Regions from separate parts of the Bacillus spongiae genome, predicted to be linked through region 2. Evidence: predicted binding sites of a transcription regulator. Region 2 holds the regulator's gene; each other region holds the start of a gene.
The links. The regulator Rex, encoded in region 2, represses fermentation and respiration genes when NADH is low (regulators of the CRP and FNR family bind a similar motif). The targets are predictions, from matches to a motif close to TTGTGAAATATTTCACAA.

Region 1: the regulator Rex is predicted to act here: its motif matches at 2,645-2,662, upstream of WAK64_RS09295 (cytochrome c oxidase subunit 2A).
Region 3: the regulator Rex is predicted to act here: its motif matches at 3,655-3,672, upstream of WAK64_RS04765 (L-lactate dehydrogenase).

The regions. Positions count from the first base shown of each region.
Region 1 is NZ_JBBAXC010000006.1:149,639-157,699, reverse strand. It holds gene WAK64_RS09310 (type III polyketide synthase) at 1-716, opposite strand, end outside; gene WAK64_RS09305 (chemotaxis protein CheX) at 881-1,363, shown strand; gene WAK64_RS09300 (SDR family NAD(P)-dependent oxidoreductase) at 1,670-2,440, opposite strand; gene WAK64_RS09295 (cytochrome c oxidase subunit 2A) at 2,735-2,893, shown strand; gene WAK64_RS09290 (cytochrome c oxidase subunit II) at 2,918-3,394, shown strand; gene WAK64_RS09285 (b(o/a)3-type cytochrome-c oxidase subunit 1) at 3,396-5,045, shown strand; gene WAK64_RS09280 (hypothetical protein) at 5,313-5,756, opposite strand; gene WAK64_RS09275 (alpha-helical endospore appendage domain-containing protein) at 5,771-6,094, opposite strand; gene WAK64_RS09270 (YhfM domain-containing protein) at 6,350-6,748, shown strand; gene WAK64_RS09265 (carboxypeptidase M32) at 6,877-8,061, opposite strand, start outside.
Region 2 is NZ_JBBAXC010000027.1:4,675-12,735, forward strand. It holds gene WAK64_RS20785 (phosphotransferase enzyme family protein) at 1-905, shown strand, start outside; gene WAK64_RS20790 (DinB family protein) at 1,332-1,868, shown strand; gene WAK64_RS20795 (ABC-F family ATP-binding cassette domain-containing protein) at 2,154-4,079, opposite strand; gene WAK64_RS20800 (redox-sensing transcriptional repressor Rex) at 4,340-5,008, shown strand; gene WAK64_RS20805 (twin-arginine translocase TatA/TatE family subunit) at 5,065-5,229, shown strand; gene tatC (twin-arginine translocase subunit TatC) at 5,247-5,993, shown strand; gene WAK64_RS20815 (response regulator transcription factor) at 6,232-6,924, shown strand; gene WAK64_RS20820 (sensor histidine kinase) at 6,902-8,061, shown strand, end outside.
Region 3 is NZ_JBBAXC010000003.1:102,546-110,606, forward strand. It holds gene WAK64_RS04745 (HAMP domain-containing sensor histidine kinase) at 1-462, shown strand, start outside; gene WAK64_RS04750 (SRPBCC family protein) at 881-1,369, shown strand; gene WAK64_RS04755 (SIMPL domain-containing protein) at 1,513-2,181, opposite strand; gene WAK64_RS04760 (transporter) at 2,196-2,561, opposite strand; gene WAK64_RS04765 (L-lactate dehydrogenase) at 2,677-3,615, opposite strand; gene WAK64_RS04770 (non-ribosomal peptide synthetase) at 4,065-7,016, opposite strand; gene WAK64_RS04775 (M20/M25/M40 family metallo-hydrolase) at 8,000-8,061, shown strand, end outside.

The DNA of each region.
Region 1 (8,061 bases), on a different contig from region 2:
TCATTCCGTATATCCCAGCCCATTACATCAAGTGAATCCTTCTTTAAAATAGATTGAGTACCAATGATTGAGGGAAGAACTCTATTTTGGTGTACCAACACAGCACTCTTATCCCCTGAAACCAATGCACATGCAACCCCATCAGCAAACAAAGCAGTTCCGACTAAATTACTTTTACTCCGATCATTTACTTGAAATGTTAGAGAGCAAAGCTCGATAGTCAACACAAGTACATTCGCTTTTGGGTAAGCTACACAATAATCTTGTGCGCGAGCTAATCCAGCAGCACCTCCAGCACATCCCAGCCCCCAAATTGGGATTCGTTTTACATATGGAGAGAATGGTAACAAGTTCATGATTCTCGCCTCTATGGTGGGAGTTGCGATGCCAGAAGTACAAATCGTAATAATGGCATCAATGTCCCCATAATTAAGACCCTCTGTCTGTTGAATGATTTTTTCTATACAATTCTTCCCTAATTCCACTGAATTTTCGATAAATAAATTATTTTTTTCTTCAAAGCTATGCTCTTTGGAAAACCAATCAATATCTTTGACAAAGTACCTTGTTGTAATATCTGAATGCGTAAAAATTGGTAATAGACGATCAATATCCTTAAATGAAGATGAAAACAAACTCTTGGCAAAGCCAACCGCTTTTTCTTGCGTAATTTGAATAGGTGGAATTTCAGATTCTACATTGATAATCTTTGGCATTCTATCGCCCCTTTTCTACATGGATATAATGCCCTTAATTACCTATTTATATTTGAAAAATTGTCTGTTTTTTATTTTAATTTTAAAAATTATCTAAATTTTTAATCCTATTTACCTATTTTATGTGTTAAACTAGTGAGGATAAAACTGTGGAGGATATTGAGATGACGAGTTCAAATAGCATTCATAAAGTGCTAAACAGCAGCATTGAAGCGATACGGGCCGTTATTCCTATTTCACTAAAGGTGGATAAGCCTTCTTTACTACAACACCCTATTTTCCAGCATCGTTTCGGTGTATTAATTGGGATTACTGGAGATGTTAGAGGGAAAGTGATTGTAGAAAGTCAGCACGATACCTTGAAAGGAATAGGAACTGCCATGTTCGGAATACCTGTTGAAGGTGAAATGTTAGAGTCATTTGCCGGTGAACTCGGAAATATGATTGCTGGCAATCTCTCTACAAATATTGCTAATAAAGGTTTAACAACGGATATTACCCCTCCAACTGTAATTGTTGGACAATCAAAATTATACGGATTTGAACAAGCCATCTTGCTTCCTATTCATATAGTGAGCTTAGGAGAGCTACAGATCATCTTTATGCTTGAACAACCCCAGAAAAAAAGAGAAAACTCCTTCCAATAGCTATTTGTTTCAAATCAGCTTAAGTAGACTTCCAAACTAGAAAAAAATATCAAACACTATTTTTTCCTGTTCCATTCGTCAAGAAGGTCCATCCCAAAAGAGATGGACCTTCTTGCTATATAAAGCTATCTAATTTGATTTATGAGGAAACCATTTAGTTATAACTAAGGTGTTTCGTCCATAATAACACGATAAAAACGTTGCTTTAAATTAACCTCTCCATAACACTAAATAACGTGACATTATTCCTTCCGACAAGCTTATAAGATTCATTACCTTACATTAGAAAGGTAATGAGCAATGAAGTTAAAAGCCATTTATGGTCATTCCTCCATCAACAAAAAGCGTTTGTCCTGTAATATAATCAGCCCCTTCTGTGCAAAGAAATACCGTCGGTGAGACAAGCTCTTCTAATTTTCCAATTCTTTTTAAAGGCGTTACTTCTAAAATATCATTTACGTAATCAGCATCATTTAATAATTTTTCCGTTAATGGAGTTGGAAAATACCAAGGACCAATTGCATTTACATTAATATTATGTTTCCCCCACTCCAGTGCAAGTACTTTTGTCATTTGAATTAAGGCTGCCTTCGTCATACCATATACAACCCCTGTCCTTAATGCGACGTGACCTGCAACAGAGGAAATATTTATTATTTTCCCCCCACCTCTTTTCTTCATTCTCTCGCCCGCCTTTTGAGCCATTAAAAAACATGATTTTACATTTGTATCCATAATAAGGTCCCATTCCTCTGTTGTTACGTTGAAGGCTTCTGACCGCTTGTTCATGCCTGCATTATTAATTAACACATCTACAGGCCCTACTTCTTCATCAATGCGATTAAAAAGTGTAGTAATTTCTTCTGTTTTTGTTAAGTCTGTCGGCATAACCCAGCATTTTACCTCTTTCTCTTGTACAAGGCTTTGCGTTTCTTCTAGCTCTATATTCGTTCTTGAGACAAGAATAAGGTTAGCTCCTGCTTCTGCTAAACCGACGGCAATCGCTCTTCCAATACCTCTACCAGCCCCTGTAACAATGGCATTCTTTCCTTTTAACGGTTGTAAAGTTCCAAACAATGTACATACCCCTTTCAAACGTTTTATTTATTAATATTTATTCTTTATTTTAAAGTAACTCCCTCTTTTTTTGTTGAATAATTGTAACAGGGCACTCATTTAACTAAATTGAGTATATTTTCATAATTATCTTTCAATTCAATGAGGAAAATAGATTAATTTAAAGTGGTTCCTTCACACTTTTTTCACATTTTTTGGCTTCAAATGTGATTTTTATCACAGCCCCTTTCAGTTTTCAACTCTATGATAGTGTTAACGATAAAAATATTTATCAAGAGAAAGGGGGAAACACAAGTGGGAAAACCAGAAACTCAGTTACCTCATCAACCTAAAAGAAAATTAGAGGATGAGAAAAATTCGTTAAAAGGAACGCTTGCCTCTGTATCTTTACTTGGTGCATTTATTGTTGTTACATGGTTTATTGTCTTTTTTATTTTTATTGATCGTTTTTAGAGAAAGAGAAAGGGGTAGATTTTTATGCACATGCACCGTTATGAAAAATGGTGGCTCATAGTAGGAACGGGATCTCTCGTTTTATTTCTAGTAATATTAGGCATTTCATCCTTCCATCAAGGGCACGAGCCCCCTAGTGCGAAAGCATTTATTGATCCTGAAAGAGTTGAAGAACGCGCACCGTTTAATGATCCAGGATTGAAAAAGGTAGAAGGAAAAGACTGGGATTATGAACTTGTATTTGTTGCATCAGCTTTCTTTTATAATCCTGGCGAAGTTGAAATCCCGAAGGGTTCTACCGTAAAAATTATCGCTACTACAAAAGATGTTATACACGGTTTTGAGGTGGCAGGAACAAATATTAACATGATGATTGAACCTGGTTATATTAGTGAATACGTCACCACAATGGACGAACCAGGAGAATACTTAATTGTTTGTAATGAATATTGTGGTACCGGTCATCACACGATGAAATCGATGATTAAGGTGGTGGAGTAAGATGCAATCTTCTTTTATTAAAATTGATAAAAAAGACGCTGGGTTAGTAATGGCGCATTTCTATGTTGCCTTTATTGCTTTAGCATTAGGTGGATTAGCAGGACTTCTGCAAGTATTAGTCCGGTCTGGAAGATTCACTCTTCCAGCAAATATTGGCTATTATCAAGTATTAACCGTTCATGGAGTATTACTCGGACTTGTCCTTACTACTTTTTTTATATTAGGTTTTCAAATAGCTGCCGTTAGCCGAACTTCTGGCACCTTCTCTAAAGGTTCTCGTTTGTTAGGTTGGATTGGTTTTTGGGTCATGGTATTAGGAACAGGAATGGCTGCAACGATGGTGCTATTAAATGAGGCTTCTGTATTGTATACATTTTATGCACCCCTTCAAGCACATTGGATCTTTTACTTAGGATTAACGTTTGTAGTTGTAGGAAGCTGGATTGGTGGCGCGTCTGTCATTAATGAATACATTAAATGGAGAAAAGCGAATCCTGGTCAACCAAGTCCTTTACTTACATTTATGGCCGTTATTAATACCGTTTTATGGATTGTCGCAACATTAGGTGTTGCTGCAACAGTATTATTCCAACTACTTCCTTGGTCTCTTGGATTAGTAGAACGTGTTGACGTCTTAGTGAGCCGTACACTGTTCTGGTATTTTGGTCATCCACTTGTTTACTTCTGGTTATTACCTGCCTATATGGCTTGGTATGTAATTATTCCAAAAATTATTGGTGGAAAAATTTTCTCAGACTCACTAGCTCGTATGTCTTTTATTCTATTTTTACTTTTCTCTATCCCTGTTGGATTTCATCACCAATTAGTTGAGCCAGGAATTGACGCTAGCTGGAAGTTCCTTCAAGTTGTGTTAACCTTCATGGTCGTGATTCCATCGTTAATGACTGCTTTTTCGTTATTTGCAACCTTCGAGCTATTCGGCCGTTCGAAAGGAGCAACAGGGTTATTTGGATGGTTTAAGAAACTACCTTGGGGAGATGCTCGATTCGTCGTTCCATTTATTGGAATGGTCGCTTTTATTCCTGCCGGAGCAGGTGGACTTGTGAACGCATCAAACCAAATGAACCAAGTCATTCATAATACTATTTGGGTGACTGGACATTTTCACTTAACTTTAGCGACTTCTGTTGTCCTAACATTCTTTGGCATTATGTATTGGCTAGTTCCTCATTTAACCGGTCGTATATTAACAAAACAGATGAACAAATTAGCTATTATTCAAGGAATCGTATGGGCAATTGGAATGTCAATCATGTCTGGAGCAATGCATATTGCTGGATTATTTGGAGCTCCCCGCCGCTCTTCCTTCTCTACTTACGGAGATGCTCAACAAGCGTTAGACTGGATCCCATACCAAATTGCTCAAGCAGTTGGTGGAACCATTCTATTTTTAGGAATCATTCTTGTGCTTTACATTTTTATCAACTTAGCATTCTTTGCACCAAAGGGAGAAGAGGAGTTTCCTGTCGGTGAAGTAGATGAGGGCGCAGAAAGAACGCCGATGGTATTGGAAAACTGGAAAATTTGGTTAACTGTTCTCGTTGCACTCATACTAGTAGCGTACAGTGTTCCTTTCTTAGATATGATTCAAAATGGACCACCGGGGTCAAAAGGATATAAACTTTGGTAATAGCGTTACATTTCTTTATATGAACATACTTTTAAAGGTAGGATAAAATTATCCTACCTTTTATTATTTAATTTTGTAGGTTATGTTGTAATGATTTCCGTTTTTACAACCATTTTAATATGTTATATTCAAGCGTTCGTAAGGATTTATCGAATGAATCACTATTATAAGATTATGATAGACTATGTAACATACCTTCTCCGTTTGACCCAATCACCTCTACATGGATGAAATAAATAAGGAAATCATTAGTTGATTTCCTTTTATTTATTCTGGTTTAACAACGTTCGGCAACCATACTAACTCCGTTTTATTCTCACTTTTACTAGAAAATTCATTCAAGCACTTCAATTCAACCAAAATGTTTCTCATTAAATACTTCATATTCCTTTTTTGCAACGAGCTACTTGATACACCATTAAAAAATCTCATTAAATTTTTTAAATAATTTTCTAATATAGTAATCTTGTCTCTTTGAACCAAGTTATTCTCATACAACTTATAATTCTCAATTTTTCTAACAAATAAATTGAGATACTGATTTAGGTCATGTACATGTTTAGTAATTGAACTAGCTATTAACTCATCTGCAATATTCGCTGCTTTCATTCCTTTCCATAAAATATACATCGATTGATTGTAAACAATTAACCCTTCAACATTATTATTAACAGCATTATTGAAGAAAATAGCCTTTTGATTTCTACTCATCTTTTTCATGCCACTTAATGCTTATCATGATTTTGGGTTAATCGATTTTCCTCGTCAAATTCTATAACATTTTCAAGCTTTCTAAGCAATAACCACTCCTTCATAATAACGGTCTCAAGAACATTTCCGACAGATTTATTGAATGCAATGATTTGTTCATTATTAGGTTTAGTAGGGAAATCAAGGCACTTGCCGACGAATGCTTGAACCTTTTCAGCCTCTGCATTTAATATATGTGAAAGAGCAATTTCCTCTAAGGCAATCGATTCTAACAGATCCAGAACCACTTCTTTTTTAGACGGTCTATGAGGTTCTGGTGGAATAGTAGGCATACTCATTTAAAGCTCCTCCTTTTGGTTGACTTCCTTATCTATAGTCTATTTTAGTGGTGGCTTTTAGTGTACAATTAACAAGCGATTGACGAGCCCTTACTTAAAAAGGGCTCTCGCCTATCATAAATTAATTGTCGTACCAAAAAAAGAAACAAAGGTGTTTGTTCTTAACATTTGAATCCTATGATACAATTAGTTTATTAGAATTGCCAAAAAATGAAAAATAGACTAGTTAAGGAACAATCCATTTAGGGGGGTATTATGATAAAAAGGGTCGTTATTATCACTGTTATCGCCTTATTTTGTTTTATAGGCTTTACTATGTTTTATAACGGTTTTTCTGGAGTCCAAAGTGTGATGATTCAAGAGTACAATCATTCATTTGAAGAGGGTAAAAAGGTGACGGATCAAGAAATAATTGGAACGGTTACTGGGATTCTGAATAGAGCCAATAAAATAACAAATACTCAATATAAACTTGCCATTGAACCAAATTACAGAATTCAATTAGAATACAAAAACGAAGAGAAAGAAGTTTTACTTCTTTACGAAGGCTTCGACCAAAATGAGAGTCTTATTTCCACTGATCGTAGCAATAATTATTACAAACTAAATAAAAAACAAACGAAAAGTATGGTCCAACTTTTATTTAACGAATAAAGCAATTATAAAGTACAGTACATATGCCTGTTCACATAACATTGCTACACCTAAAATGCTTTTTGATAACATGAAATAAAGGCGTCCCTAGTCGAAAAATCGACTTAACGGACACCCTTTTTTACATTTTATAAATCATAAACTTTTTGATATTTCTCTTTTAAATAGCTAGCTAAATAATTTGCATTTAATCCTTCCCCTGTTATATCTTGAAGGATTTCTAATGGCTTTTTCATCTTACCATATTGATGGACATGACTAGTTAACCACTCTTTTACTTTTGATAACTCACCTTTCTCAAGTAACTCATCAAAGTTAGGAATGTCTTTTAACATGCTTGTTTTTAATTGTGCTGCATACATGTACCCTAGTGCATAAGAAGGGAAATAACCAAAGCTTCCGCCAGCCCAATGGACATCTTGAAGTACACCTTCCCCATCGTTAGCTGGTGAAACCCCTAAATACTCTTCATATTTTTCATTCCAAATCTTTGGTAAATCTTTCACCTGGATCTCATCATTAAACAACCCTTTTTCAATTTCATAACGAATGATGATATGAAGAGGATAGGTTAACTCATCCGCTTCGATTCGAATTAAAGAAGGCTTAGATTCATTAATTGCTCGGTAAAAATCCTCAAGTGATACATGATCAAACTGTCCTTCAGAATGCTGTTTTAGTAGGTCGTAATTTTTCTTCCAAAAATGAAAGTTTCTCCCAACGAAATTTTCATAAAATAACGATTGCGATTCATGGATTCCCATTGACGTACCCGTACATAACGGTGTACCAATCAAGTCTTTTGATATGTTCTGTTCGTACAATGCATGACCACCTTCATGAATTGTACCGAAAACGGCTGTTCTCCAATCATGTTCATCATATTTAGTCGTCACTCGAACATCACCAGGGTTTAATCCAATAGCAAACGGATGAACTGTTTCATCTAACCTACCTGCTCCAAAATCATAACCCATTTGCTCTAGTACTTTTAAACTAAAAGCTTTTTGCTGCTCTTTCGGAAAATCCTTGTATAGAAAGTCTGTCTCTGGTTGATTTACATTGTTTATTTGATGAACAAGTGGGACGATTTCTTTTCGCAACTGTCCAAATACTTCATCTAATACTTTTACTGTTACTCCAGGCTCATAGGCATCTAATAAAGTATCATATTTATTCTCTTCATATCCCCAATACTCAATGAAGCGTTTATTGTAATCAACTAATTTCTCTAAATATGGGCTAAATTTTGCAAAATTCGATTCAGCTTTCGCTTCTTCCCAAATGGTTTCTGCCTGAGATTGTAAGACCAC
Region 2 (8,061 bases):
CCTATTTTGGGTTAGATTCCACAATAACGTCTATTTATAAGTATTCGCCAGTATTTAAGATAAAACAGGGTGGCCGAGATACGATTGTCAAAAAAACAAAAAAAGATCGAAGTAAGGTTGAACGCCTTTTTACATGGACAGAACAATTAGAAGACAGTGGCATTGGAGTAGTAAGGCCAATTTTATTTAAAGACCAACTTTATCATGAAGTGAATGATCAGAATTGGGTTGTCTACCCATTTATAAATGGACGAAAATATGATGCAAGTCTAAAGGATATTTATGATGCAGGCAGCATGCTCGGAAAGATCCATGCTGTTTCCTCAAACAAAAGTGTTTTCGACCATGGTTTTAATTGGGAACAATACGATGAAGGCTTTATTAATGATGTGAAGAGCGATATTAATCACCTACTGGATCAATATAAAGATAATGTTCATATTCAAGCATTTAAACAATTATCTAAAGAGATAAAGCGATTATTGGAAAATTCATTTGAAAATCTAAAGGATATTACTATTCCGTATGTTGATGCATCGTGGGACTATAAAGCGAATAACCTCATCTATTCAGAGGAAGGCTTGGTGTTAATTGACCCTGATAATGCAGGAAGTATTCCACGGATTTTTGATTTGGCGTTAGCCCTGATACTATTCCATACTGAAATAGATACTGCACCAGAGAGAATGTTTACCGTTGAGGAATGGGAGGAATTTAAGTCTGGTTATCTATGTCATGTATCCTTAACTGAAACGGAAAAAGAAGTATGGAATGAACTTCTAATCTTTGTCTATATGGATGAAGCGTTGTGGGCAATGAATGATTTAGATGAATCAGAATCGGAGCATCAGAAGTCTTTTATTAAATCTCTATTAGGTTTTGAACCAACTAAATATACATTGTAGCTCATCATCGAGATGAGAAGTGAAGGATTAGGGTGATACTTTCACCCCTTCTTTGTTATTTGAGGGTTTGATCCATTTTATCGTAGAATTATTTTTTTCTAAAAACCTTTTTACTGGTAGAGAATAGGCTAAAGAGTCATCTTTTCTTTATGAAACAAAAGTATAGGTAGCGATTAATGGAGTAACTCATTCAGAATAATTGGAAGAGGTCGGTTGATCTTCTAAATTTGGATGTAAATACATTTCTACTTGTGGATTAATTGTGGAAAACTCAACGTTTTTATACACCTCGAATCAATTGAGTGTCGGGTTGTTGGGTTTTTTTTCTATGTTCAATTTTATTATATCACTATTTAAGTATCATTTTAAGGCTTTAAATAATCTACCCGACTGGTAAAATCATAATTACCATTTATAGGAGGGAAAATAATGGATTATCTAGTAAAGCCAAGAGAAGGTTATTCTTCTACAATTGGAGAACTCATCACAATGCTGGAGCATACTAGGGAAACAACTATTAGTGAAATTGCAGAACTTCGTCAGTCAGAATTAGATTATTTATATGAGGAAGATGCAAACAGTATTGGGGCTTTATTGCTTCATATTGCTTCCATTGAAGCTGTTCACCAAGTTATTTCATTTGAAGGAAGAGATTTTAACGAAGCGGAATTATCGAAATGGAAACATGCTTTGGAGTTAGGAGAAAATGCGAGGGCTAACATAAAAAATAACTCAATTGACTATTATTTAGCAGCGTTATCAACTGTAAGAGAAAGAACACTAAACTTGTTTAAGACGAAGTCAGATGATTGGTTATATGAAGAAAGAACATGGTCTAATGGTATCCCACACAATCTTTATTATTTATGGTATCACGTAATGGAAGATGAGATTAGTCACCGTGGACAAATTAGAATGATTAGACGTAAGCTCTCTACAAATCAGGAAGCTCTTAAATTATAGAAGTAAAATATTAGGAAGAGAAGGTGAAGAGATTAAAAAGTTATCCACTAGAACGTTTGTTTTGTACACAATCTGTTGATAAGTTGTGGATATCCATGTATAATTTGTGAGCAATCAAAAATAATAACGCTTCCATTTTGAATAAAAATGTGGAAAACTAAGAATAATTATGTGGATAATGTGGAAAAACTCTGTGAGTATTAATGTAGTAGGGTCGTAAATGTGTATAACATTGTGGAAATTATATTAAAAAAACATCCCCTGCAAAAAGGCAGGGGATGGAAGTTATGTTTGTAGTAATTCCCATTCTTCTAAAAGCTCGTCATAAGTTTCTTTCGCTGCCTCTACTTCATCATGAAGTCTTTTCATTGTTTCTACATCTTGAAAATGGGTCGTATCAAATAATTGTGCTTCTTTTTCCGTAATGTCTGACTCTAGCTTTTCAATATTTTCTTCAATTTCTTGAATTCTTCTCGCGCGTTGGCGTTCAAGTTTTTTTGCTTCCTTATCAATACGATGACTTCCTTTTGCTGTTTGTGAAGAGGAGGTTGCTATTTCTTCTCGTTCTTTTTCTTCTAATAAAGCGAGCTCTTCTACTTCTTGCTTTTTCTCAACAAAATAATCATAATCTCCTAAATACTCTTTTGTTTCACTACTGGATAGTTCAACGATTTTAGTTGCGATTCGATTGATAAAATAACGGTCATGTGAGACGAAAAGGATGGTTCCTGGGTAATCAATCAGTGCGTTTTCAAGAACCTCTTTACTATCTAAATCTAAATGGTTCGTTGGTTCGTCAAGAATCAGAACATTTGGTTTTTCCATCATGAGCTTTGCAAGGGCAAGCCGTGCTTTTTCTCCGCCACTAAGTGAATGAACGGGCTTTAAAACATCGTCTCCTGAAAAAAGGAAATTGCCTAAAACAGTGCGAATTTCTTTTTCGGGCTTCAATAAATACTCATCCCATAACTCATGAAGGACCGTTTTATTGGACGATAATTCTGCCTGCTCTTGATCGTAGTAGCCAATCATTACGTTCGTCCCAAACTGAAAGCTTCCTGATAGAGAAGGCAGTTTATTGACAAGCGTTTTTATTAACGTTGATTTTCCTACTCCATTTGGACCTACTAATGCAATGCTATCTCCTTTTGATAAATGGAAATTCAAGTGAGAGGATAATGGTGTGCTTTCATAACCGATAGTAAGGTCATCCACTTTAAGAACATCATTCCCACTAGGTCGCTCAATGCCAAAGGAGAAATGAGCAGATTTCTCAGAACTTAACGGTTGAGACATGAGGTCCATCTTTTCAAGCTTTTTTCGTCTGCTTTGTGCCATTTTGGTTGTAGAGGCGCGAGCTAGATTGCGTTGAATATAATCTTGCAGTTTGGCTACTTCCGCTTGTTGACGTTCAAATTGTTTACTTTCACGTTCATAGTCTTCGGCTTTTTTATTTAAATAATCGCTATAGTTACCGTGGTATTTCTTCGTATTTTTTCTTGAAATTTCATAGACTTTCGTAACAACTTTATCTAGGAAATAGCGGTCATGGGAAACAATGAGAATGCTACCTGGGTATCCTTGTAAAAATTGCTCAAGCCAGGAAAGTGTTTCAATATCCAGGTGGTTTGTCGGTTCGTCTAGAATAAGGAGGTCAGGCTTTGTTAAAAGTAACTTAGCCAGTGCTAGCCTTGTCTTTTGTCCTCCACTTAAAGTGGAAATTTTCGTTGAATAGTCAAAGTCCGCGAAATTTAGTCCATGAAGAATGGTCCGAATATCCGATTCGTATTGGTACCCACCTATGTCTTTAAATTTCACAGTAAGGAGATCATATTCTTGAACGATTCTCTCATATCGTTCTGTGTCATCGTATACTTCAGGAGATGCCATGCTGTGTTCTAGTTTGCGTATTTTTCCTTCAAGTTGGCGAACATGGTCAAAGGCGGAAAGCATCTCTTCCCAAATAGATAAATTGGATTCAAGTCCTGTATGCTGCGCCAAATACCCCATTGTTACATGTTTCGGTTTAATGATTTCACCTGAATCATAAGATAGCTGATTGGAGATAATTTTTAATAGAGTCGATTTTCCCGCTCCATTACGACCAACTAATGCAATTCGATCGTTTGATTTTATTTCTAATTTTATATTCGATAAAATAAGTTCAGCACCAAAATGCTTTGTCACATTATTTACTTGTAATAAAATCATGATTTCACCTCATTTATACTATTAGTGTATCGTATTTAAAAGCAAATGAGCAATAGCATAACTTGTGAAGTAGGTAACAGACAGAAATAGAAAAATGGTGTATGATATGAAGAGAAGAGTATCTCGATCGTTTGTCTATATAAAAAATAATGAAAGTGACAAAATGGAAGCGCTAACAGAATTCAAAAACAAGTAAAGCCACAAGAGCTGTTCTATTTAGATGATATACAGTGGTGAAAGAGATGGCGGGGGGATAAAAAATGAATCAAGACACAATGAAAATACCGCAAGCTACAGCAAAACGCTTGCCGCTATATTATCGCTTTATTCAAAATTTACATTCATCGGGGAAACAACGAGTTTCCTCAAAAGAATTAAGCGAAGCAGTAAAAGTAGATTCAGCAACCATTCGACGGGATTTCTCTTATTTTGGAGCACTCGGAAAAAAGGGCTATGGTTATAATGTCAATTACCTATTAAGTTTCTTTAGTAAAACATTAAGCCAGGATGAGGTCACAAAGGTAGGTTTAATAGGGGTTGGTAATTTAGGAACAGCTTTCCTTCATTATAATTTCTTGAAAAATAATAATACTAAAATTGAGGTAGCCTTTGATGTTAACCCAGAAAAGGTAGGGATGGAATTTGGTGAAGTGCCTGTCTTCCCTCTCGCTCAATTAGAAGAAAAACTTCTTGAAGGGAATATAGAAGTGGTCATATTAACCGTTCCAGCTCCAGTAGCACAAAGCATTACCGATCGGTTAGTCAACGCGAATGTGAAGGGGATTTTAAACTTTACACCAGCGCGCTTAAATGTTCCTGCTTCTATTCGTATCCATCATATTGATTTAGCAGTCGAGCTGCAGTCACTTGTCTATTTCTTAAAAAATTATTCAAATGATGACACGGAAACGTCACAAGAAGGTCTATAAGAAATTAGGATTTAACGGTATAATGGTGTAATATATTACTGAGGAGGTGTAGCGTAATGCCAGGTCCAGGTAGTCTTGTAGCAATCGTCGTAGTTGCATTATTAATTTTCGGTCCGAAAAAATTGCCCGAGCTAGGGAAAGCAATGGGAAATACGTTGCGCGAATTCAAAAATGCCACTAAAGGCTTAGCGGATGAAGATGAAAAAAAAGATGTTAAGTAAATGCTAGGTGAAGAATCATGAGTCAAAATCAAATGACTGTTTATGAACATATAGATGAATTAAGAAAACGACTTCTCATCGTGGTCGTTTTCTTACTGTTTGCCATTGTGATAAGTTTTTTTCTTGCTGAACCACTCATTCGCTTTTTACAAAATGCCGATGAAGCAAAGGAACTAACGATGAATGCATTTCGTCTGACGGATCCATTGAAAATCTATGTTCAAGTAATCTTATTTTTATCCTTACTAATGACACTGCCTGTGATTCTTTATCAGGTGTGGTCTTTTGTATCTCCAGGATTATATGAAAAAGAAAAACGTGTGACGTTAAGCTACATCCCGATCGTAATGTTATTGTTTGTTGGTGGGCTTTCTTTTTCCTATTTTATTCTGTTCCCATTCGTGGTAGATTTTATGCTGAATTTATCTACCAATCTTGAAATTGAACAAGAAATCGGTATTAATGAGTATTTTGAATTCTTATTTCAAATGACCATCCCGTTCGGTTTCTTATTTCAGCTACCCGTTATCATGCTATTTTTGACAAGACTTGGTATCATTACGCCAATGCTTATGTCCAAAATGAGGGTATATGCGTATTTCATTTTGTTTATTATTGCAGCGATGATTACGCCACCTGACCTTATGTCCCACTTACTCGTAACGGTCCCACTATTCATTTTGTACGAGATTAGTCTGTGGATTTGTAAGATAGGCTATCGAAAGGTATTAATTGCTGAGCAAAAAAGAGAAATGGAAGAATAATTTATAAGTTTTATACAGAAGCCACCTATTATCTGTCGATAATAGGCGGCTTTTTTTGTTTGATTGATAAGTTTCCTTTCGTTTATTCATAATAGATAGTAGTGAATGACGAGGAATAAAGATTGTTGAGTTTTACCAGTAGCCTTAAGAAAATCTTAAGAAAATATGTAAATAAATGATAAGTTTTTTCTAGTACACTAAAGCTAAAGAGAAATCGTTCAGGAAAGAAGGCGGATCAATGGATAACTATTTTGTCTTAGTGGTGGATGATGAAAAAGAAATTCGGGACGCGATTGAAATTTATTTAAGGAACGAAGGCGTGACCGTTTTAAAGGCAAAAGATGGTGTAGAAGCCTTAGAAATGATTAATGAACATCCCATCCATCTGATTATATTAGATATTATGATGCCAAGACTTGATGGCATTTCAGCGACTTATAAAATCCGTGAAGAGAAAAACATACCAATTATCATGTTAAGTGCTAAGAGTGAGGATACGGATAAAATTTTGGGTTTACAAGTGGGAGCAGATGATTATATTACAAAACCGTTCAACCCTATGGAGCTTGTTGCTCGCGTGAAGTCTCAATTAAGAAGGTATGTTAATTTTGGGTCTATTGAGGGGAAAAACGATGTGATTGATTTACATGGATTGACCTTGGAGCAATCAGCCAAACAAGTGACAGTGCATGGAGAGCCTGTCAGGCTTACGCCAATTGAATATAAAATTGTTAACTTATTAATGACGAATGCTGGCAGGGTGTTTTCAGTCAATGAAATTTATGAACGGGTATGGGATGAACCTTACTATAATGCAGAAAATACAGTAGCCGTTCATATAAGAAAAATTCGCGAAAAAATTGAAATTGACCCGAAAAATCCAAGGTATTTAAAGGTGGTGTGGGGGATTGGATACAAAATGGAAAAATAGATGGGTGCTAGGAATATGGTTAATTCTGCTTACTTTTGGGTTCAGTGGACTCGTCCTATTTAAAATGAATGGCCTTTTTTACACTAAAAGTGATTATTCGGAAACCTATGCTTTTAAGGATCAATACTTTCTTTTTATTCAGGATTTAGAAGAGAATGAGTTAAATGGTTTCACTTTAGAAGAAGCCAAAACATTAATTAGCTTACCAGATATTCACAGTAGTGAATATGGGTTTATTGATACGAGCGGCATTGAAATCGAGAGAATTAAAGAAGAGTATGAATATGCACTTAATAGTGCAATCGATACAGGAAACTTAGAGGAAGTTGAATCCCTTATCGTAGAAAGAAATGAAAAAATTGAGGAAATAAAGAAAAGTGCTCAAAGTCTTCAAAGTGATGAGTATGTGATGCAAGAAATTTTGAAAGAAAGAGAACAACAAATAGAAGATTATTATAAAGAGAGTGAAATTAAATCTTCCTTTTTTAAGGAACAAAAAAATGACTTTCTTTACCATTTTATAAATCAAACAAACGGAGAGATTTACACAAATATACCAAATTTAAAAGGTGAAGTAGAAAATTATTTTAACGAAAATAACATGGTGTATGTAGCCGAAGAATCAATTCCAATTGGAAGAGATCTGCTGAATCGATTTGGGTGGATCGATATTCCCCCTGAGCTGTCAGGAATGATAGATGGTTGGATCGCTGTTCCAACGTCTTCAACTAATGCTATAGCACAAGAGTTTGAAAAATATGAACAGGAACAAATAGTATTTATCCTCTATGTTCTTATAAGTATAGTTGCTCTTATTTTATGCTTTTTTATTGGGAGAAAATCGAAGAGCATTCATACTTTTATGGAAAAATGGAGCGCGTTTTTATATAAGCTACCCGTTGATGTCAGAATAAGTACGTTCCTTATAGTTGTCTTATTAGGTTTGACGTTTTCTAATCACCCAAGGGAATATATATGGATACCATGGCTGCGATTTTGGTATAGAGATTATGCTTTTATTGACCTAATTATGCTTTCGCTTATCGTAGCGGTTGTATGGCTCCTACTGTTTTTATATGGAAAATCCATTTTAACTAACATAAAAAAAGGCAGGAAAATTAAGCAGGAGTGGAGTAA
Region 3 (8,061 bases), on a different contig from region 2:
GATCTCAATATGACAAAGCTTTTGTTGGAATGGGAGAAGCAGTGGCGAATTCTTCATCCAGCTATTGAGTTTAACGTACACTCAAAACGTAACATTTGGGCAAAAGGGGATGAACTTAGAGTTCAGCAAATAGTAACGAACCTCATTAATAACAGTGCTCATGCTATGCCAGGTGGTGGAATAATTGAGTTAACCTTATCAACTTCTGGCGATACGGTCATTGTACGAGTAGCCGATCAAGGGAGTGGAATTCCAAAAGAAGAACAGCCGTTTATTTTTGAGCGTTTTTATCGAGGAACAGAGAAAAAGGACCGAGTTAGGGGCTTAGGATTAGGTTTAAGCTTTAGTGAATTACTAGCAAAAGCACAATCAGGTTCATTGACATTAGTTTCAAGTAATGAAAAGGGAACGGTTTTTGAACTATCTTTACCAATATCGATAGCCGAGGATATTAGTAATTGAAGAAGGAGGCTGGGACAAAACTAAATGTACCATACTCAAAACCGAATAATCTCTTATAAAACTAAGAGCTAAAATTAAAAAACCGAACTATAACGGAACTCTATATTCGAGTTTTCATTATAATTCGGTTTTTCCTATGGGTGGAATACTTATGTCCCAGCCTCTTTTTTTATACCAAATCGTCAACGAGAAATTCGCTGCCTGCCTATACGATTAGTAGAAAGGCTGTTCCTTACACTAATATAATGGACAGCCTATTTTAAAGCGTTCAAAAACGTAAAGTAGCGGGAACCCACGTTTATTCAGTTGTTGACTATTTTCAAGTCGTTAATAAACAACTATATATAATCAGAATATTCTGTATAATGTGATATCTTAGTGTTATAATGAAACTTGATAAAGACTAGGAGGGAATGAAATGAGTACTTATTCCAAAGAAGCGGTAATTGAAAGAACCGCTACTATTAATGCTCCTCTTAACCTCGTTTGGCATGCATGGACTATCGCTGATCGAGTTTCTCAGTGGTTTGCTGCAGAAGCAAGGATTACGCCAAAAGTTGGCGGAGTTTATGAATTGTATTTTGAACGAGGCAATACAAACGGGATGAACACAAAAGGATGTACGATTGTCAGTATGATTCATAGGCAAGAATTAACCTTCACTTGGAAAGGACCCGATCAATTTCGAGACTTTATGAACCATGGGGAATTAACGACGGTAAAAGTAAAATTAGAAGAATTGAAGGAAAATAAGACGAATGTTCGATTACAACACGTAGGCTGGAGAGATGGAGAAGGATGGGATGAAGCATTAAAATGGCATGAAATGGCGTGGTCAGGTGTACTGAATAGTCTTAAATCTGCACTAGAAGAAGGAATAGGGCAATTATGCTGTCAACCAGAATAAAAGAAAAATAACGTTTTATACATGAGATAAAATTTTAATTTTGCTAATATATAGTAGTTTATAAGAATATAAAAGTAGCTTAAGTAAAACGAGCATAGCGATTTAGCTGTGCTCGTTTTACTCTCTATTCAGATTTATTATGGTTATGTTTTCAAATATTCTACCTGAATGTTGGCTGTTACTCCAATTTGTCCTGAAGCAATGGGAGAAGAAGCTTCCGTACTATAAGCTAACACTTTTCCTGATGGGATTCGAGAGCGAAACTCTTGAATTTCAATAATGTTAAGAGGAGATGGGTCAAGGGTGCCTCCTGATGTTGTGGCTAATATTTTAGCCTTTTCAAAGGCCGATTCATAAGCTTTTGCTAAAGCTTTTAAGTATGGTGCTCTGGAATCGGTCAGACTAAATTCAATCCGTTCAACAACATTTGCACCACTTTTCACAGAATCATCAATTACTCTGCCCACTTGGCTGAGGTCATTCATTTGAACCTGAAATACTTGACGAACCTCGTAGCCTTTAAACAGCTGCTTGCCTTCTACATAATCATACTGTGGATAAATTTGATAAGTGGAGGTTTGAATGTTTTTTTCTTTTATGCCATTTGAGTAGAGGGAATGTAATATTTTTTGGGCAATCACTGAATTATCATGCTGCGCTACTGTCAATTCTTGATCAGAAGTTACCACGCCAATATACGCAATTGCTGTATCAGGTTCAATTCTAACCGTATAACTCCCCGTTACTTGAATCGTTTCTTTTCTATTTACTGAAGAATGCTTCTCTCTATATGGAATTGTATAATTGTACAATATTTATACCTCCTCTATATGCAAGTGAAGGAACGAACTCTTCTCAAATCTACTCCATAATAGAGCCACATAAAGCCATTCCATCTATATCCACTCATACTTCTACGACCGATGAAGGTTGGATAATACCAAAAGGACCTTCCTGAATTTAGTCGAATATACGTATAGCGGTACCGACACCTAATGATGGCGCCGGGGTCTACCGCAGATAATTGAGCAGATTGTGCCTCTGATGGAATTGTCGCCGGTGGTGGGCCTGGAGGATGCTCGCCACCCCCTACTGGAAATGGGCCTCCATTTGAAAAAGGAGTAGTTGGGATACTTGGTGATACGTTGCTGTGGAGGAGGAAGGGGTATGCAAGTTGTCGTTGTTCAAACATTTTATTTCTCCTCTCATTCTTAGTCATTTTATACGTATGTAAAGTAAGAGAGAAAGGTGAAAAGATAACGTAAAAGAGGACCGCCTTCAATAAGAGAAGACGGTCCTCTTTTCCATTAAAATGATTGACTAATTACATTTTTTAGTACTTTTGCTGAGTGTTTGAACTTTTTCATTTCCTCTTCTTCAAGTGGTAGTTCAATTACTTTTTGAATCCCTTCCCGATTAAGGATCGCAGGTACACCGATATATAAATCATCTTCATCGTATTGCCCTTCAAGTAACGCTGAGACGGTTAATATACAGTTTTCATTATTAAAAATCGCCTTCGTAATCCGAACTAAGCCCATAGCTATTCCGTAATACGTTGCACCTTTTTTCTCAATTATGTGGTAGGCAGCATCTCGTACGTTGATGAAGATGTCATCTAAGTCCTTCATTAATTCTTCAGAAGTAGCATCGACTTGTTCAGTAAGTGGACTAACGCCTATTCGCGCATGACTCCAAACAGGAAATTCTGTATCACCATGTTCACCCATAATATACGCATGAACATTTCGAGTGTCGACATCAAAGTAGTCACCTAATAAATATCGAAGTCTAGCTGTATCTAAGAGTGTACCAGATCCAATGACTCTTTCTTTTGGAAGGCCAGAAAATTTCCATGTTGCATAAGTAAGAATATCCACTGGGTTTGTGGCTATTAAAAAGATGCCGTTAAATCCACTTTCCATCACTTCTGTAACAATAGACTGAAAGATTTTAATGTTTTTTTCAACTAAGTCTAACCGAGTTTCACCAGGCTGTTGATTTGCTCCAGCTGTGATAACTACTAGATCCGCATCAGCACAATCTTTGTATGTTCCTGCATAGATCTTCATTGGAGATGAAAAGGCAAGGCCGTGACTCAAATCTCTAGCATCTCCATCAGCTTTTTCTTTATTTAAATCAATGAGAACCATCTCTTGAGCAATTCCTTGGTTTAACATTGCAAATGCATAACTTGAGCCTACAAAACCAGTTCCAATTAACGCTATCTTATTTTTATTAATCATTGTACTCATCCCTTTAATTAGAAAGTAGTTAACGAAAGTATGTGATTTATTTCACATTTAAATCATACCACATTTAGGTAGGAAGTGTGTGATTATTTTCACATGAAAAGGTTTTCAATTTTTATTAAGGAGAAAACTGTCACGATTTGTTCAAAAAATTACAATTGTTACGTTGAATATAGTAAAAAAGGAAGGAGTTAATTGTTTTTTTAGAATTTTGTTTTTTAAAAAAACAAAATAATATTGTTGGTTAAGTAAAGTTTGATTCATACTATCTACCCCTCATACCACTTATTTGAAGAGAGGAGGTAAAGTAAAATGAATAGGAAGCTTAAATTCAAGAGTTTAAGCTTCCCTAATATTAATTTAACGAAAGAAGAAAGTAGACCTCCGAAGACTTATTTTCTGGGGCTACTTTTCGTTTACAAAAAGATAGTGGCATTTCGCCACTATCTCACTAAAACCATTCTATAATCAATAAATCCAACTCTTTCGGCTTCACTTAAGAGCTTATCTATTAATTCTTTATTTATTATAGGTACGTCTTTAACCGCTATATTTAATTCTCTCATTGTTTTTGAACTGTCAAATACTGCACGTGAATCTATAGCACCATCACCATCTAATTGGCTTACTAATAAATCTTTAGCTTCTTTAGTAAGTTTATTATTCAATGCATATTCTTCGTAAGACATTTTGTCAATTAAATCTATTTCAAACCCTACCTCATTAAATAAATCGACAAGGCTTTCAAAATGAATAGGATTAGGGTGAGATACATTATATACTCGGTGGGTATGTATTTTTTTCATAACTCCTTTCATAACGATATCACTAGCAAAATCTACTGGTGTTACATCAACCAACCAGTTAACTTTTGGAGCTTTTTTCAACAAAATCATTAATTTCATCATTCTATAAAAAGCATTGCTTTCAATATTTTTTTGAAATTTCCCATCGTCAGACCTTCCAGTTAGATTACCCATTCTATAGATAAATGCATTTTTTCCTTCATTAATTTTATCTAATACTATTTTTTCTGCCTTTAATTTTGTATCTGTATAAATATTATCTAGTGTTAAATTATTTATACTTTCAATATTCTTTTCTAACTTATCCCATTTTCCTTCACTTAATAAATCTTGAGATATACCAATCGTAGAAATATGATGAAATACGATATTTTGGTTTTTATCTAATAGTTCAATAATATTTTTTGTACCTAATACATTTATTTTTTCAAAGTGATTTCTATCTCCAAAATGCCTTACATCGGCTGCACAATGGATTATGGCATTAATATTGCCAGCTAGCTCATTAAACTCATTTTCCGTCATACCTAAATATTTATCTGTTAGATCTCCATTAATGATCTGAATAGTATCAATTGGAAATAATCCAAAGTATTCTTTTAAGATGCTTTCTATTCTTGATTTTGGATTTCTCCCTCTTACTAATAAATAGATTTTAATATTATTATCAACTAATTTCTTTAAAATATGACTACCCAAAAAACCTGTTGCTCCTGTTAATAACACCGAGTTTACATCTTCTTTTAGATTCTCTTTTACCTTTAAGATTGGATATTCTTTTAAATATTTAAATTCATTTTCTTTTATTTCTTTTTCTAATTCAAAATTATTTTGGTATGCTTTAATGGCTAATTTTTCAACTGTTCGTAATTCAAAAAAATCACTAATAGATAAATTTCTGTATTTCCTTTTTAATTGTGCTAATACTTCTATGATTTTTAAAGAATGTCCACCTATTTCAAAAAAGTCTTCTTTTATTCCTATATTATCTACTTTTAATACTTCTTTCCATGCATTTACTATATTTTTTTCTACTTCATTTCTTGGATGTATTATTTCATCTGTAAGAATAATCTTTTCAGCTTCCTTTAAGGCTAATAGTTTTCTATCTACTTTTCCAGTAGGAGTAAAAGGGATTTTATCAATCATACTAAGTTTACTTGGAATCATATAACTAGGTATTTTTTCTTTTAAATATTTTATGATGTCTTTTTTATCAATATATTCTTTAGATGTATAAAAAGCTTTCAGGATCTTGTCATTTTCATTTTCTTCTACTACGACGATAGAGTTATGAATTTCTTCTAACATATTAAGTTTACTTTCAATTTCACCAATCTCTATTCGATGACCCCTAATCTTTACTTGAGTATCTTTTCTATCTATAAATTCTATGTTTCCATCTTCTTTATACTTTACTAAATCACCTGATTTATAAACCTTACCTCCAAAAATATTGTCAAAAGGATTTTTAATAAATACTTCTTTTGTTTTCTTTTTATTATTTAAATATCCTTGAGATAAGCCTACAGATGCTATCCATAACTCGCCTATTTCACCTTTCTCACATAGATTCCCTTCCTCATTCACAATATATAGCTTCGTTTCACTGATTTCCTTTCCGATAGGAACACTGAAAATATTTTCATTATTATCAACCTTACTAGGAGTTTCGTATGCAGAACAAACAACGGTGGATTCTGTAGGGCCATACAAATTAAAAAATCTGATAGTACCTCCAAAACATTCTCTAAAATTTTTAAAAAGGTCAAATGTCAGTAGTTCTCCTCCTACACCTAGAGCTTTAACTTTACCTAATTTATTAATATTATTATCTTTTGAATAATTAACCACTCTACTAAAAAGTACATTAGGTAATGCAGGAATAATGGTGATGTTTTCCGTATTGATTACTTTAATAAAGTTCTCTTCAGATACCCTCTCTTCATCGGAAATGATAAATAGTGTTGAACCTTTTAACAAGGAAGAAAATGTATCTATTACAGAAGCATCAAAGCTATACGTAGCAAATTGCAAAACTACATCATCATTTTCTATCTTCCAAGTGTTATACACCCAATCAACTAAATTAATAACTCCTTTATGATGAATTAAAGCTCCTTTTGGATTTCCGGTTGTTCCTGAAGTATAAATCACATAAGCAGTATCATCAGGACTAATATCTAAACTGATTTTTGTAAACTCTTTTAAACTTTCTATACAAATGATTTCACTAGATAATTTCATGTTAGCTAACTCTTTTTTATATTTACTATCAGTGAGGATAAAAGGTGAATTTGTATCCTCAATAATATAAGTGTTTCTTTCTTTTGGGTGTTTAGGATCTAAAGGAACATATACTCCTCCTGCTTTCAGAATACCTAAAATGGAAATAACTGTATCAACACTTCTTTGTAAGTATATACTTACAAATTCTCCTTTTTTCAGTCCGTTTTTATGTAAATAATAGGCTACTTTATCAGATTCTATATCAAGCTCTTTATAGGTTAAACTCTCATTGGTCGTTTTTATGGCAATATCGTTTTCGAATTTTTCTACTGTCAAGCAAAACTTCTTTACAATATTCATCAAATTTCTCCATTCAGTTATAATAAAAAGGAGGCCGATAGTCTCCCTTATACTTAGTAGATTTATCTATACAGTATGTAACATTGTTGAAAGTTCCCTACTAAGTGCTCTAGTTCGTTTAATTATTTTTTTCTCTGTAATAGTCTAAATGAGTGGTATTCGGCTATTTGTTAGTATTTCCTCATTAGCATTCGTTGTTATGTAGGAAATAACGCTGTAAATTCCTCTACACTTGATGAACTTTCTTCGATCAGTACTGAAATTATTTGTAGGTGTAGATGAATTTCCTATAGTCATTACACATACTTCGTTTCTTCAGAAATAACGATTCCATTATCCAAAAACTTGATTGATTAACAGATTTTTAGCTTTAGCTATTCATTCACCAATTGTTTCTACAGACTTTCCTGATTGTTCAGATATTTTTTTCGATTCCTTAGCAACTACCGACAAAAGCACTTATGAAAAATCAAGAGATTCTCATCATTATCTACTAACTGTTCTTTTTCCACCTGCCAATTCAAAATCCTATCCACTAAAAGTAATGGATGATGGTGTCTAATAACTTCTTTAATTTATTGAATATTTCACACCCCTAAAACCCTCATAAAAAAATTATGATTATTTAACTCCACATTCATCCTCATTTTAACACTTGGTTCTAATAGTTGATATTTAAATTTGAACTTTTTTACTAAAAGTATCCAATTTTTTCTGAAAGTATGGTTTAACTAGGAATAAGGAAAAAACCTACCAACATGTTAAACTTTCATGCTAAATAATCAAGCTTTTTATCTTTCAAAGTAACGTCAGTTCTATGCAAAACTTTATTCGATTAGTTATCAATATAGACCATTTAGAAAATATGTAATAAACGACTTCGTTTATACATCATGGTCATTATTAATTGGTAACTTAGGACAGAATATTCAATTCAAATGAAATACAATACGATGATAATAACTAGAAAAAGGTGGGAGAATATGTACGATCAATTAAAAAATAAATCAATTGCCGAGCAAGCGGAATTCTTAACACGGTCGCT